Regions from separate parts of the Marinobacter sp. JSM 1782161 genome, predicted to be linked through region 2. Evidence: predicted binding sites of a transcription regulator. Region 2 holds the regulator's gene; the other holds the start of a gene.

Region 1 (7,311 bases), on a different contig from region 2:
CCGCAATTACGACAGCCCGGCGATTCGAGGCCTGCTGGAACTGGCGTTGAACAAAACGCCGGAGTACGGCCCCTATCACCTTGTCCGCAGCCAGGAAATGAACCAGGGGCGCGCCCTGAGAGAGATGGCGCGCGACAACCGGAAGGCCGTCCAGGTGGCCAATGTCGCCACGACGCCGGACCGCGAGGACAACATGCTCGCGGTTCAGATCCCTATTGATGGCGGCCTGTTGGGATACCGCGTCTGCGTCACCACACCGCAGATGCTGGATCGCTTCGAGGGCGTGGAACGGCTGGCGGATGTCCGCGAGCGCCACATCCGCTTCGGCCAGGGGCGTCATTGGCCGGATACCCGTGTGCTGGAAGCGAACGGCCTCGACGTGGTCACCCACACCCGCTTCGAGACCCTGTTCGAGATGCTCGACAGCGGTCGGTTTGAGTGCTTCGCGCGGGGTGTCAGCGAAGTGGTCTACGACCTGAAGCTCCAGAAAGACCCGCGCTTCGTCGTAGAGCCGACCCTGATGTTCACCTACACCATGCCGTCCTATTTCTTTGTCGGCAGCGGCGATTATCCCCTGGCGGTGCGCATTCAGCTCGGCCTGGAACGCTCGATTGCCGACGGCAGCTTCGTGGAATACCTCAACCGCTACTTCACCGAACCCCTGGAGGCCCTCAACCTGACCGGGCGGCGGGTCTTTCACCTGGGAAATCCCTGGCTGCCGGGTGGCGCCTATGGCATCAGCAAGGACGTGCTGCAGAACATGAAGGTCCAGATCCAGTTGGGTGACACCCGGTCGCCGGATCTGGAGCCCTGATGGCCGCCGTTGCGCGACCACCCTGGCCGGTTCACGTTCACACGACGAAACGCGCCACGTTGTCGTGGAGCTTGCCGCCGATGTCGTCGATCTTGCCGCTGTAGACATCGTTCTCCGAGGCTGCGGCGGCGGCCTCCTGGCCCTGATCGGCGATGCGGTTGATCGAGGCGTTCAGTTCCTCAGTGACCGATGTCTGCTCTTCCGAAGCGGTGGCGATCTGGGTCGTCATGTTGCTGATGGCGGTAATCGCCTCGGCGATGCGGTTGAGGGAATCCATGGCGTCCTGGGCCTTCTCCATGGACACGTTGGAGACCGCACGGGATTCCTGCATCACGTTGACCGCGTTGCTGGCGCCCCTCTGCAGCCGCTCGATCATGCTGTTGATCTCTTCGGTGCTGTCATGGGTGCGGCGCGCCAGATTGCGTACCTCGTCGGCCACCACCGCGAAGCCACGACCGGCCTCGCCCGCCCTGGCCGCCTCAATGGCGGCGTTGAGCGCCAGCAGGTTGGTCTGTTCCGCGACGTCCTGAATGACTTCCAGGATCGTGTTGATCTGGGTAACGTCCTGGCCCAGGGTCTCCACCGCTTCGGCCGCGGAACCGATTTCCGTGGCCAGGCGCTCCACCGCGTCGCGGGACGCCTTGACGGTTTCCTGGGTTTCCTGCGCGTCCCGGTCGGCATTGCCGGACGCATCCGCCGTTTGCTGGGCGTTCTGGGCGATCTCGTTGGCGGCGGCAGACATCTCGTTGATGGCCGTGGCCACCATGTCGATTTCTGTCTGCTGCCCTTCCACGCTCGAGCGGCTGGCGCCGGCGGTCTGCTTCAGCGAGCCCACCGCGTCCCGGAGTTCGACGGCGCCACGTTGCACATCCCGGACGACGTCCTGCACGTTGCTGATAAAGGCGTTGAAGTTCTCGGCGGTCTGCCCGAACTCGTCCTGGCTGCTTACCTCCAGCCGACGGGTCAGGTCCGCCTCCCCGCTGGCGATATCCTGCATGGCATCGCGCAGGTTGCGCACCGGCTTCATCAGCAGGCGTACCACCACGTTGAGCAGGATCAGGGTCACCACGATCCCGACCACGGCGACAATAATCCCGGTGATCCGCGCGCTGTGTACCGGCGCCATGATCCTGTCCTCGTTGGCCACCGTGCCCAGGTACCAGTCGACGCCCTTGGCGTCGGCGATGGAATGGAAACTCACTCGCCAGTCGGCGTCGTTGAAGTGGTAAAGATGCGTGGATCCGTCCAGGCGCGGTTTTTCGCCGATCAATGCCTGGACGTTCTTGCCGACCCGCTCGCGGTTCGGGTGGTAGAGCACCTTGCCGTCGGCATTGATCAGAACGGCGTAACCGGTGTCCGCCAGGGTCACGGCAGACAGCAGCTCATCCACCGTTTCCAGGGTGATGATGCCGGCGGCGACGCCTTTGTAGGGGCCGGATTTGATGGGCGCCACCGGAGAGATGATGCCCTTGCCGGTACCGGCGTCCAGGAAGACTTCGGTGAACGTCGGGCTGCTGGCGCTCATGCCGGTCTTGTACCAGGGGCGCGTACGCGGATCGTAGTCGTCCGGCAGCATGGCGGACAATTCCTTGGTGGCCTGCAGGCTGTAGCCGTCCGCACGGCCAATGGAGATGTCCTTGAAGCCACCGCCGAGGGACGCCGTGTGCAGGATTGCCCGGGCCTGTTCCTCGGTGTCCGCGCCGGACAGGTTACGCGCGGCCCCTTCGACCATCGCGAGGCGGCTGTTGAGCCATTCGGAAATGCTGGCCTGGGTCTGGGCGATGGAGTCATCCACCAGGGCCTCGACATAGGTTTCCGTCGTCGAACTCAGGCGTCGATCGCCGAGAATGGCGTACACGCTGATAACGAGGATGAACAGAACGGCGACAGCCGTCAGCAGCTTTTGCCCGAATGACATACTGCGCATCGTTTGAACTCTCCTGATCGAAGTAACCGGCCCGCACCGAACGGTCGCGCGGAGGGGCTTTCCGGAATCATTGTGGTTGTCGGTGGGCTCGGCAGGCCCTGTGGTACTTATCGGCCTGAGGGCTCGGGACTTAAGCCCAGTCTGGTTGGATTGTTTCCCGGCCTGTCAAAGCGACGACCGGCAGGAGGCATGAACCTCGCGCCGGTCGTCCGATGCCCTGCGCATCGCTCTAGACGTTGAAGCGCTCGACGTTGCCGTGCAGGTGCTGGCCGATGTCATCGATCTTGCCGCTGTAGACGTCGTTCTCCGAGGCTGCGGCGGCGGCCTCCTGGCCCTGGTCCGCGATGCGGTTGATCGAGGCGTTCAGCTCCTCGGTGACCGATGTCTGTTCTTCCGAAGCGGTGGCGATCTGGGTCGTCATGTTGCTGATGGCGGTAATCGCCTCGGCGATGCGGTTGAGGGAATCCATGGCGTCCTGGGCCTTCTCCATGGACACGTTGGAAACCGCACGGGATTCCTGCATCACGTTGACCGCGTTGCTGGCGCCCCTCTGCAGCCGCTCGATCATGCTATTGATCTCTTCGGTGCTGTCATGGGTGCGGCGCGCCAGATTGCGTACCTCGTCGGCCACCACCGCGAAGCCACGACCGGCCTCGCCCGCCCTGGCCGCCTCAATGGCCGCGTTGAGCGCCAGCAGGTTGGTCTGCTCGGCCACGTCCTGAATCACTTCCAGGATCGTGTTGATCTGGGTAACGTCCTGGCCCAGGCTCTCCACCGCTTCGGCCGCGGAACCGATTTCCGTGGCCAGGCGTTCCACCGCATCGCGGGAGGCCTTGACGGTTTCCTGGGTCGCCTGGGCGTCCTGGTCGGCGGTGGTCGAGGCGTCGGCGGTCTGTTGCGCGTTCTGAGCGATTTCGTTGGCTGCGGCGGACATCTCGTTGATGGCCGTGGCCACCATGTCGATTTCCGTCTGCTGACCTTCCACGCTCGAGCGGCTGGCGCCGGCGGTCTGCTTCAGTGACCCCACGGCATCGCGCAGTTCGATCGCGCCACGTTGCACGTCCCGGACGACGTCCTGAACGTTGCTGATAAAGGCGTTGAAGTTCTCGGCGGTCTGGCCGAACTCGTCCTGGCTGCTCACCTCCAGCCGACGGGTCAGGTCCGCCTCCCCGCTGGCGATGTCCTGCATGGCATCACGCAGATTGCGCACCGGCTTCATCAGCAGGCGCACTGCCACATTAAGCAGGATCAGCGTCACGATGATGCCGATCACCGCGACGATGGAGCCGGCGATGCGCGCTTCCTGCACCGGCGCCATGATCTTGTCTTCGTTGGCCAGGGTGCCCAGGTACCACTCCACGCCGCGGGCGTCGTCGATGGCGTGGAAACTGGTGCGCCATTCCGCGTCATTGAATTCGTAGTGGTGGGTGGACCCGTCGAGTTGGGGCCGATCGCCGATCAGTTCCTCGATGTTCTTGCCGACCAGCTCGCGATCCGGATGGTAAAGAATCTTGCCCTCCCGCGTGATCAGGGTGGCATAGCCGGTATCGGCCAGGGTTAGCGTGGACAGCAGGCGGTCAATGGTGGCCAGGGTGATGTCACCGCCGACCACGCCCTGATAGGTGCCCGATGTCACTGGCGCCACAGTGGAAATGATGAGGTTACCGCTGCTGGCGTCCTGGTACGGCTCGGTGAACGTGGCCCGCCCGCCGGTGGAATTGGCCAGCTTGTACCAGGGGCGGACGCGGGGATCGTAGTCGTCGGGCAGCGTCGCCTGCGCCTTGGCGGTGGGCATCAGCATGTAACCGTCCGCCCGACCCACGTAGACGTTCTCGAACCCGCCGCCCTGCGTGGCCGCCTGCAAGACCGCACGCGCCTGGTTTTCCTGACTCATGGGAGCCAGGCCGCGGGCCGCACCCTCGGTGATATCCAGACGGCTGTTCAGCCACTCCGCGATGCTGGCCGTGCTCTGAGCCACCGAGTCGTCGACCAGGGCATCAACGTAGGTTTCCGTGGTACCGATCAGACGCCGGTCGCCCATGACGGCGTAAACACTGATCACCAGGATGAAAAGGACCGCGACGGCGGCTAACAGCTTTTGCCCGAATGACATACTGCGCATGAACGGGGTTCTCCCATGGACTATCGAGTGGGTCGCACGCCGTCGTTTGTTCTTTATCGGGAGTTATAGGACGGCCCAGCCTGCAACAGGTGTTATAGGTGTTACCCGTTAAGATCGGCCGAATGGATGAGAACTTTAGCGATCACAGTAGTGACAGAATGTAACGCTTGCGGGAAAGGAAGCGTCCGGCCGAAAGAAAATATCGGCCGGACAAGGAGTTGGAAGGGAAACCTCAGACGATAAAGCGGTCGACGTTGTCGTGCAGGTGGCTGCCGATTTCGTCGATCTTGCCGCTGTAGTGGTCGTTGTCGCTGGCGGCGCGGGCGGCCTCCTGACCTTGCTCGGAAATGCGCGTGATGGACGCGTTGAGTTCCTCGGTGACGGACGTCTGCTCTTCCGACGCCGTGGCGATCTGGGTGGTCATGTTGCTGATCGAGGTGATCGCCTCGGCAATACGGTTCAGGGCGTCCATGGCGTCCTGGGCTTTTTCCATGGAGACATTGGAGATGGCGCGGGAATCCTGCATCACCTTCACGGCATCGTCGGCGCCCTTTTGCAGCCGTTCGATCATGCTGTTGATCTCTTCGGTGCTGTCGTGGGTGCGACGGGCCAGGCTGCGGACTTCATCGGCCACCACCGCGAAGCCACGACCGGCTTCGCCCGCCCGGGCCGCCTCGATGGCGGCATTCAGGGCCAGCAGGTTGGTCTGTTCCGCCACATCCTGGATGACCTCCAGGATGGTGTTGATCTGGGTGACGTCCTGGCCCAGGCGCTCGATGACTTCAGACGCAGAACCGATCTCGGACGCCAGGCGCTCGACGGCATCGCGGGACGCGGTCACTGTCTGGCGGGTTTCCTGGGCATCAGTGTCGGCGGTGTTGGCGGCATCCGCCGTCTGCTGGGCCGACTGGGCGATCTCGTTGGCGGCGGCGGACATCTCGTTGATGGCGGTGGCCACCATATCGATTTCGCCCTGCTGATTCTCGACGCTGCCACGGCTGGCGCTGGCGGTCTGCTTGAGGGAGCCGACCGCGTCGCGCAGTTCGATAGCGCCACGCTGCACGTCCCTTACGACCGCCTGTACGTTGCTGACAAACGCGTTGAAGTTCTCGGCGGTCTGGCCGAACTCGTCGCGACTGCTGATTTCCAGGCGCTTGGTCAGGTCCGCTTCGCCGCTGGCGATATCCTGCATGGCACCCTGCAGGTTGCGTACCGGCGCCATCAGGCTACGCAGCATGAAGTGCAGCACCACCAGGGTCAGCAGAATGCCCACAACGGCAATGATCGAACCGGTGACCCGCGCATCGTGAACCGGTGCCATGATCAGGTTTTCGTTGGCGACAGTACCCAGGTACCAGTCGACCGCCCGCGCATCGTCGATGTGGTTGAAGCTTACCCGCCAGTCTTCTCCGTCGATGGTGTAGCTCCGGGACTCACCATCCAGCTCTGGCGCTTTGCCCAGCAGGCTCTTGATGTTCTTGCCCACCAGCTCAGCGTCCGGGTGGTAAAGAATGGTGCCCTGACGGTTGATCAGCGTGGTGTAGCCGGTGTTCGCCAGAGTCACGGACGACAGCAACTGATCGATCGTCTTCAGGGTGATGTCGGCCCCGACCACGCCTTCGAAGGTGCCGGATTTCACCGGCGCCGCGGCGGACAGGATGATGCCGCCGTCGGTGACGTTGACGAACGGCTCGGTGAAGGTGCCGCTGCCCTTCTGGCGGGCCAGCTTGTACCAGGGGCGCGTGCGTGGGTCGAAGTCAGCCGGCAGTGTGGCGTCCCGGGCTTCGGTGGGCATCATCATGAAGCCGTCGGCGCGGCCGATGTAGACATCGTTGAAGCCGCCACCGCGCGTGGCCGCCTGCAGGAGCACGCGGGCCTGGGCCCTGGAGTCCACTTTCGCCAGGGCCGCGGCGGTGGACTCGGTCATGTCCATCTTGGCATTGAGCCATTCGGCAATGCTGGCGGTGCTCTGGTTGACGGAATCCTCAACCATGGCTTCTACGTAGGTTTCGGTTGTGGTGACCAGACGACGGTCGCCGGTCAACGCGTACAGGCTGACAACGATAATCAGAAGAATGGCCACGGCGGTCAGCAACTTCTGGCCGAATGACATACTGCTCATGGGGAGCGTTCCTCAAGCATCAGGGGTTGGCATCAAGGGGGTTGGATGCTGGCGTGAAACCGCCGGCGGTGACCGCGGCAACTCCGGCGACAGGCCGGGAACGACGAGCATCCCTGTGATGGATGCGCGAATGTTACCGCAAGGTCATCTTGGGATCTGTTATGCTAAACCCTTATTGAACAGCCTTTTTTGTAACGCTCTGCAACAGCCTCCAACCTGCCCGGGAGACGCCTGAATGGCCCACGAAGAACTGCACCTCAATCTTCGCAATCTGACACCAGACGACTATCCGCAGCTCAAGGGGCTGATGGATCTGATCTACGACG
Region 2 (7,311 bases):
AAATCGTGACGGCCCTTGATTATGACGAGAATCTGGCGCGCCAGCGTTTGGGCAATGCCGCGGTGGATGCCACCAACGGCGCGCGCCTGGCCGAAATGCAGGCGGAACAGCATCGCCGCCTGGAGGAAGAACTCGGCCGTTCCCGCGACCGCATTCGTGAAATCCGCGAAAAGCGCCAGCCGCGCGAGCCGGACGTATTCGCCGAGGTAGCGGAAAATGCCGAGCCCCAGAGCGAGGCGCCGGATACCACGCAGGCGGCTCTGGAAGCCATGCGTGCCGAAATTCATTCGCTGCGGGACATGGTCAACGAGCGTCGTGAGCGGACTCCAGGCAAAGCCCAGCCCGCGGAACCGGCCGTCGCCAGCCAGCAGCGTCTGGCGGAGCGCCTGGAGGAGTTTGGTCTGTCCAGCCAGCTGGCCGGGTCACTGGCCCGTAACCAGGGCCACTGCCGCCTTGAAGAAGGCTGGAAGAAGGCGCTGCGGACCCTCGCCGCGGGGGTTCGGACCCAGGATAAGGAGATTGTCGAGCAGGGCGGTATCGTCGCGTTGGTCGGCCCCACCGGCTCCGGCAAGACCACAACCATCGGCAAGATGGCGGCGCGCTATGTGCTTGAGCATGGTCCGGATTCCCTGGCGCTGGTCACCACCGACCGCTACCGGGTGGCGGCCCATGAGCAGCTGTTCGTCTTCGGCCGCATCCTCAATGTGCCGGTACGCGTGGTCGACGAGAGCCATTCCCTCGACCGGATTCTGGACGACCTGTCCGACAAGCGTCTGGTACTGATCGACACCGCGGGCCTGACCCACGCCGATCGCGGCCACCAGGAGCAGCTGGAAGAGCTGGCGTCGAGCGATCACCCGGTCAAGCCCTACCTCGTGCTGTCGGCCACCAGTCAGCCGCGGATCATGAAATCCACGTGGCATTGCTATAAGATGGCGAATCCTGCCGGGTGTATCATGACCAAGCTGGATGAAGCCCTGACGCTCGGCGAGGTACTCGGGTTCGCCATGGAAACCGGACTTCGGGTGGCCTACTACACCGATGGCCAGCGCATTCCCGAAGACATCCATCCCGCGCAGTCCGCACCGCTGGTCCGCCTGGGTGTGGAACGCCTGCGCCAGATGCGGGAGACGTCCATGGTCGCAGCGGGTGCCTGAATACGGGAAGGTTGCCGGAGCCGCCGATCGTTCTGGAGCCGTCCATACACAGAGCCGGTCGGAACCGGCCGAGAGAATCACAACCTGTCGTGAGAGACTGTACCCGGCATGAGTAGACCAAACCCGGTTCAGGTGATCGCCGTATCCGGCGGCAAAGGTGGCGTTGGCAAGAGCAACGTTTCGGTCAATCTGGCCATTGCCCTGGCTCAGATGGGGCGTCGTGTGGTGGTCCTGGACGCTGATCTGGGACTGGCCAACATCGACGTGCTGCTGGGCATCACCGCCCAGCACAACCTGTCCGACGTGCTGAACGGTCAGTGCGACCTGCGCGACGTCCTGGTGGACGGGCCGGGCGGCATCAAGATCGTTCCGGCGTCCTCCGGCACCCAGCGCATGACTCAACTGACGCCGATGGAACACGCCGGACTGATCAACGCGTTCAGTGAACTGGGGGACCAGATCGACGTGCTCATCGTGGACACCGCGGCTGGCATCTCCGAATCCGTGGTCAGCTTCCTGCGAGCGTCCCAGGAGCTGCTGCTGGTGGTCTGCGACGAGCCCACCTCCATCACTGACGCCTACGCCCTGATCAAGCTGATGAACCGTGATTACGGCACTAACCGTTTCCGCATCCTGGCCAACCAGGTACGCAACGACCAGGAAGGCAAGCACCTGTTCGGCAAGTTGACCCGGGTGACCGAGAGATTCCTGGATGTTGCACTACAATATGAGGGCATCGTCCCGTTCGACGAAGCGGTCAAGAAAGCGGTACAACGTCAGCGTGCAGTGCTCGAAGCCTATCCCCGCGCCAAGGCGTCGCTGGCCATCAAGGCCCTGGCCCAGAAAGTCGACAACTGGCCATTGCCGTCGTCGCCGCGGGGGCACCTGGAATTTTTCGTAGAGCGTCTGGTTGACGCCTGATGCAGTACGCCGGCCGACAGGGCAGGTGGTATGGCGGTCAAACGGGCTGTTTGGGTAATCCGGATTGATGACGTTGGCAAAAGGCCTTGGAATCTACCAACAAAGCAGTGAGCGGAGTGCGGCCCGGCAACTGGTCGAGGATCACGCGCCGCTGGTGAAGAAGATCGCGCTGCACATGATGGCGCGGCTGCCCGCCTCTGTGCAGTTGGAAGACCTGATGCAGGCCGGCATGATCGGCCTGCTGGAGGCCGCGCAAAAATACGAAGCCAATAAAGGCGCTTCCTTCGAAACCTACGCCGGTATCCGTATCCGTGGCGCGATCGTTGACGAGATCCGCCGGGGTGACTGGGTGCCGCGCTCCGTCCATCGCAACACCCGTCGCATCGCGCAGGCCATCAAGGCCGTCGAGGCCCGTACCGGCGAGGAAGCCAGGGATGCGGACGTCGCCGCCGAGCTGGAAATGACGCTCAACGAATACCACGCCTGCCTCGCCGATTCGAGCGGAGGACGACTTTTTAGTCTCGATGAGCTAAATGAATCCGGCGAGGTGCCGATAGACAATGAAGATGCGGTATCTGACGCCCCCTATGCGGAGTTGTCCGAAGCCGGTTTCCGGCACAGTCTGGCCCAGGCCATCGATGGGCTGCCGGAGCGCGAAAAGCTGGTCCTGAGTCTGTATTACCAGGAAGAGCTTAACCTCAAGGAAATCGGCGCGGTCATCGGCGTCAGCGAGAGTCGCGTCAGCCAGATCCACAGTCAGGCGGCACTGCGTCTGAAAGCGCGCCTGAGCGACTGGCAATCGAGCTGATTCGACACTAGAGAACGGTACAAACTGTAGTTTTTGGTAACGGGTGCTTTACAGCGTCCGTGGACTGGACAGAATAGGCGGTGCCTTTTGATCCCGCCGGCACGGTGTGGCCGGTCAGAAGGAGGCGGGCCGGCACGATTGGTATCCCGGGTTGTAACGATTGGAGGTCCCATTGGACAAGAACATGAAAATTCTGATCGTGGATGATTTCTCCACGATGCGGCGCATCATCAAGAACCTGCTGCGCGACCTCGGTTTCACCAATACCGACGAGGCCGACGACGGCAACACAGCGCTGCCCATGCTCAAGAGCGGCAAGTACGACTTCCTCGTCACCGACTGGAACATGCCGGGCATGTCCGGCTTCGAGCTGTTGCAGGCCTGTCGTGCCGACGACATGCTTAAGGACCTGCCCATCCTGATGGTCACAGCCGAAGCCAAGCGCGACCAGATCGTGGCCGCCGCCCAGGCCGGCGTCAATGGCTACGTGGTGAAACCGTTCACGGCAGCGGTCCTCAAGGAAAAGATTGAGAAGATCTTCGAACGCATCCAGTCCTGAATATCAGAGCGCCAATCATGGGCAATCCAAAAGACGACAATGCGGGGAAGCTCGACCCTGAAGTCACCGAAAAGCTGAAGCAGCAGGCGACTGACCTCAAGGCGCAGGTGGATGCCGGGGATTACGCGGCGGCGATGCGTCTGATCAACGAGCTCAACGACGTGCGGGACCAGAGCCTGTACCACGAGGTTGGCCGTTTGACGCGCAGCCTCCACGAAGCGATTCGCAATTTCCAGATCGATCCGCAGAACGCCGAACAGCGCGAAGCGCTGTCCAAGATGACCGATGCCTCGGACCGGCTGGCCTACGTTGTGGAAATGACCGGCAGCGCCGCCAACCGCACCATGGACCTGGTCGAGGAGGCCATGCCCAAGGCCAGCGCCATGCGCGAGGAAGCCCTGGCACTGCGCGACGACTGGAAAAAACTGCGTCGTCGCGAAATCGGTGCCGGTGAATTCCGCGAACTGTACCACCGCATCGATCGTTTCTTCGACCAGACCGCGAACGACACGGAAATCCTGTACTCACACCTGTCGGAAATACTTCTGGCGCAGGACTTCCAGGATCTGACCGGGCAGGTCATCCAGAAGGTCACCGCCCTGGTCAAGGAAGTGGAGGAGCACCTCCTGAGCCTGGTGGTCATGGCCAGCCATGTTGACCAGATTACCGGCACCGTCCATGAACTGGGCGAAGAACCGGCCCGGGCGATCGAGAAAGGGGAAGGTCCGCAGATGCACGCCGACGAGCGTGAGGATGTCGTATCCGGCCAGGATGATGTCGATGACCTCCTGTCCAGCCTTGGTTTTTAAGTGAGGACATTGCATGGCGTTAGATGCTGACGAAGAGATTCTCCAGGATTTCCTGATCGAGGCTGGAGAAATTCTCGAAAAACTGTCGGAGCAGTTGGTCGACCTGGAGCAGCAGCCGGATAACAGCGACCTGCTGAATGCCATTTTCCGCGGTTTCCATACCGTCAAGGGCGGCGCCGGCTTCCTCCAGTTGGAGGCGCTCGTCAACTGCTGCCATTCCGCCGAGAATGTCTTCGACACCCTGCGCAACCACAAGCGCCAGGTGACGTCCGATCTGATGGACGTGGTGCTCGAAGCGCTGGATAACGTCAACGCCATGTTCGACCAGGTGCGCAACCGGGAAGAGCCAACGCCGGCCGACCCTGCGTTGATCGCAGCCCTCGACGCGCTGGCCGAGCCGGAAGGTGCGGCGCCCAAAACCGCCGAGCCGGCGGTGGAGGACCGTCAGCCAGCCCCAACTGAAAGCGATCCCGCCGGTGGCGCCGACCAGGGCGACATCACCGACGACGAGTTCGAACAGTTGCTCGACGCCCTGGAGGGTGAGAAGAGCGAGTCCGGCGACGCCGACCAGGACGACGAGATCTCCGACGACGAATTCGAGAATCTGCTGGACGAGCTGCACGGCAAGGGCAAGCACGGCGGCACGCCGGCGGATGCCGCCAAGAGCAACGAAAGCGCCGCGGCCGCCGACGACGAGATCTCCGACGACGAATTCGAAAATCTGCTCGACGAGCTGCACGGTAAGGGCCAGTTCAAGGGCGCCGCCGGTGCCAGCCCCGACGTGCCGGCCGGCAAGGCGCCGGAGGCCGCTGCCGGCGGTGACGACAAGATCACCGACGACGAGTTTGAGAGCCTGCTGGACGAGCTCCACGGCAAGGGCAAGGGCCCGGCCACCGGCCCGGCGCAGAAGCCCGCCGCTGCCAGCACTCAGGGTGCAGGCGACAACAAGCCAGCGGCTGACGACAAGAAAGCACCGGCCTCGCCGGCGGTACCCCAGCGCGACGCCCAGCCGACGGCCGAGGCCTCGGTGCGGGTTGATACCAAGCGCCTGGACGACATCATGAACATGGTGGGCGAGCTGGTGCTGGTGCGGAACCGCCTGCAACGCCTGGGCGACCAGAGCGAGAACACCGAGATGCACAAGGCCGTGTCCAACCTGGATGTGGTCACGGCGGATCTGCAGTCGGCGGTGATGGCCACCCGCATGCAGCCGATCAAGAAAGTCTTCGGTCGCTTCCCGCGGGTGGTGCGCGACCTGGCCCGAAGCCTCAAGAAGGAAATCGACCTCGTAATGCACGGCGAGGACACCGACCTGGACAAGAACCTGGTCGAGGCGCTGGCGGACCCGTTGGTGCACCTGGTGCGCAACTCCGTCGACCACGGCATTGAAGCGCCGGATGTGCGTGAGAATGCCGGCAAACCGCGCAAGGGCAAGGTGACCCTGTCCGCCGAGCAGGAAGGCGACCACATCCTGCTGGTGATCGAGGACGACGGCGCCGGCATGGATCCCGACAAGCTGCGCCAGAAAGCGGTGGAGAAGGGCATCTACGAACAGGAAGCCGCCGACCGTCTGACCAACAGCGAATGCTACAACCTGATCTTCGCACCGGGCTTTTCCACCAAGGACCAGATTTCCGACGTGTCCGGCCGCGGCGTCGGGATGGACGTGGTCAAGACCAAGATCAGCCAGCTCAACGGCACCATCGGTATCGAGTCGGAGCTGGGTAAGGGGTCGCGGATCATTATCAAGGTGCCGCTGACCCTGGCCATCATGCCCACGCTGATGATCATGCTGGGAGATCAGTCGTTCGCCTTGCCACTGGTCAACGTGGTGGAGATCTTCCACCTGGATCTGACCAAGAAAAACATCGTCGATGGCCGCGAATGCATCGTGGTGCGGGACAAGGTGTTCCCGCTCTATAAGATCAAGAACTGGCTGGTTCACGGCGCTGCCGGCGAACCCGAGCCGGAGAACGCACACGTGGTGATCGTGGCCATGGGCACCCGGCAGGTGGGCTTTGTGGTCGACCAGTTGATCGGCCAGGAAGAGGTGGTGATCAAGCCGCTCGGTCGCATGCTGCACGGCACACCCGGCATGGCCGGAGCCACCATCACCGGGGACGGTCGGATCGCCCTGATTATCGATGTGCCCAGCTTGCTGCAGCATTACGGATAACAGGGAGGCGCGCATGTCGGTATCCGTCCTGGTGGTCGACGATTCCGGATTCTTCCGGAAACGGCTGACCGAGATCCTCAACGCCTCCGGCAACATTCGCGTGGTGGGCACCGCCACCAACGGTCGCGAGGCCGTGGAACAGGCGGAGAAGCTGCGTCCTGACGTCATCACCATGGACTACGAGATGCCGATCATGGACGGCATCACCGCGGTCCGCGAAATCATGAAGCGCCGGCCGGTGCCGGTGCTGATGTTCTCGTCCCTGACCTACGAGGGCGCCCGGGTCACCCTGGACGCGCTGGAGGCCGGCGCGGTCGACTTCCTGCCCAAGAATTTCGAGGAGATCGCGCGGGATAACAGCGAGCTGCAGCGCATCCTGCGCGAACGCATCCTCGACGTGGCTCGCAGTCGACCCGGCTCCCGGCCGGCGCCGGTGGCGCCGTCGGTACCCGAATCCCGCTCCACGCCGGTTCGGCCCCAGGCCCGACCCTCGGCGCCGCGCCGCGATACCGAGTCGGAAACGGAAGCTCCGCGCCCGTCGCGCAAGGCCTCGCCACCCAGTTTCAGCGTGGTGGGCATCGGCACCTCCACGGGCGGCCCGATTGCGCTGCAGCGGGTGCTGACCGGCCTGCCGGCCCGGTTCCCGTCGCCGATCGTCCTGATCCAGCACATGCCCGCCAGTTTCACGCCCGCTTTCGCCGATCGCCTCAACAAGCTGTGTCAGATCGAGGTGCGCCAGGCGGAGGACGGCGACATGCTGCGCCCGGGGCTCGCGCTGCTGGCGCCGGGTGGCAAGCAGATGATGATCGAGAACAAGGGGCCGCATGGGCGGGTACGTATCCTCGAGAGCGATGCGCGCCTGACCTACAAGCCCTGTGTCG

Evidence for each region. The regulator FliA, encoded in region 2, starts transcription of late flagellar genes. The targets are predictions, from matches to a motif close to CTAAAGTTTNNNNNNNNNNNGCCGNTAA.
Region 1: GQB00_RS02825 (methyl-accepting chemotaxis protein) is a predicted target of FliA. The motif match lies at 2,849-2,876, and genes of this name have one in related genera.

Annotation. Positions count from the first base shown of each region.
Region 1 covers NZ_WSSA01000002.1:630,036-637,346, forward strand. Annotated here, with positions in the region: gene GQB00_RS02820 (ABC transporter substrate-binding protein) at 1-814, shown strand, start outside; gene GQB00_RS02825 (methyl-accepting chemotaxis protein) at 852-2,741, opposite strand; gene GQB00_RS02830 (methyl-accepting chemotaxis protein) at 2,971-4,863, opposite strand; gene GQB00_RS02835 (methyl-accepting chemotaxis protein) at 5,096-6,985, opposite strand; gene GQB00_RS02840 (bifunctional GNAT family N-acetyltransferase/carbon-nitrogen hydrolase family protein) at 7,221-7,311, shown strand, end outside.
Region 2 covers NZ_WSSA01000003.1:71,732-79,042, reverse strand. Annotated here, with positions in the region: gene flhF (flagellar biosynthesis protein FlhF) at 1-1,157, shown strand, start outside; gene GQB00_RS13065 (MinD/ParA family protein) at 1,266-2,078, shown strand; gene GQB00_RS13060 (RNA polymerase sigma factor FliA) at 2,146-2,886, shown strand; gene cheY (chemotaxis response regulator CheY) at 3,059-3,445, shown strand; gene GQB00_RS13050 (protein phosphatase CheZ) at 3,463-4,254, shown strand; gene GQB00_RS13045 (chemotaxis protein CheA) at 4,268-6,430, shown strand; gene GQB00_RS13040 (protein-glutamate methylesterase/protein-glutamine glutaminase) at 6,444-7,311, shown strand, end outside.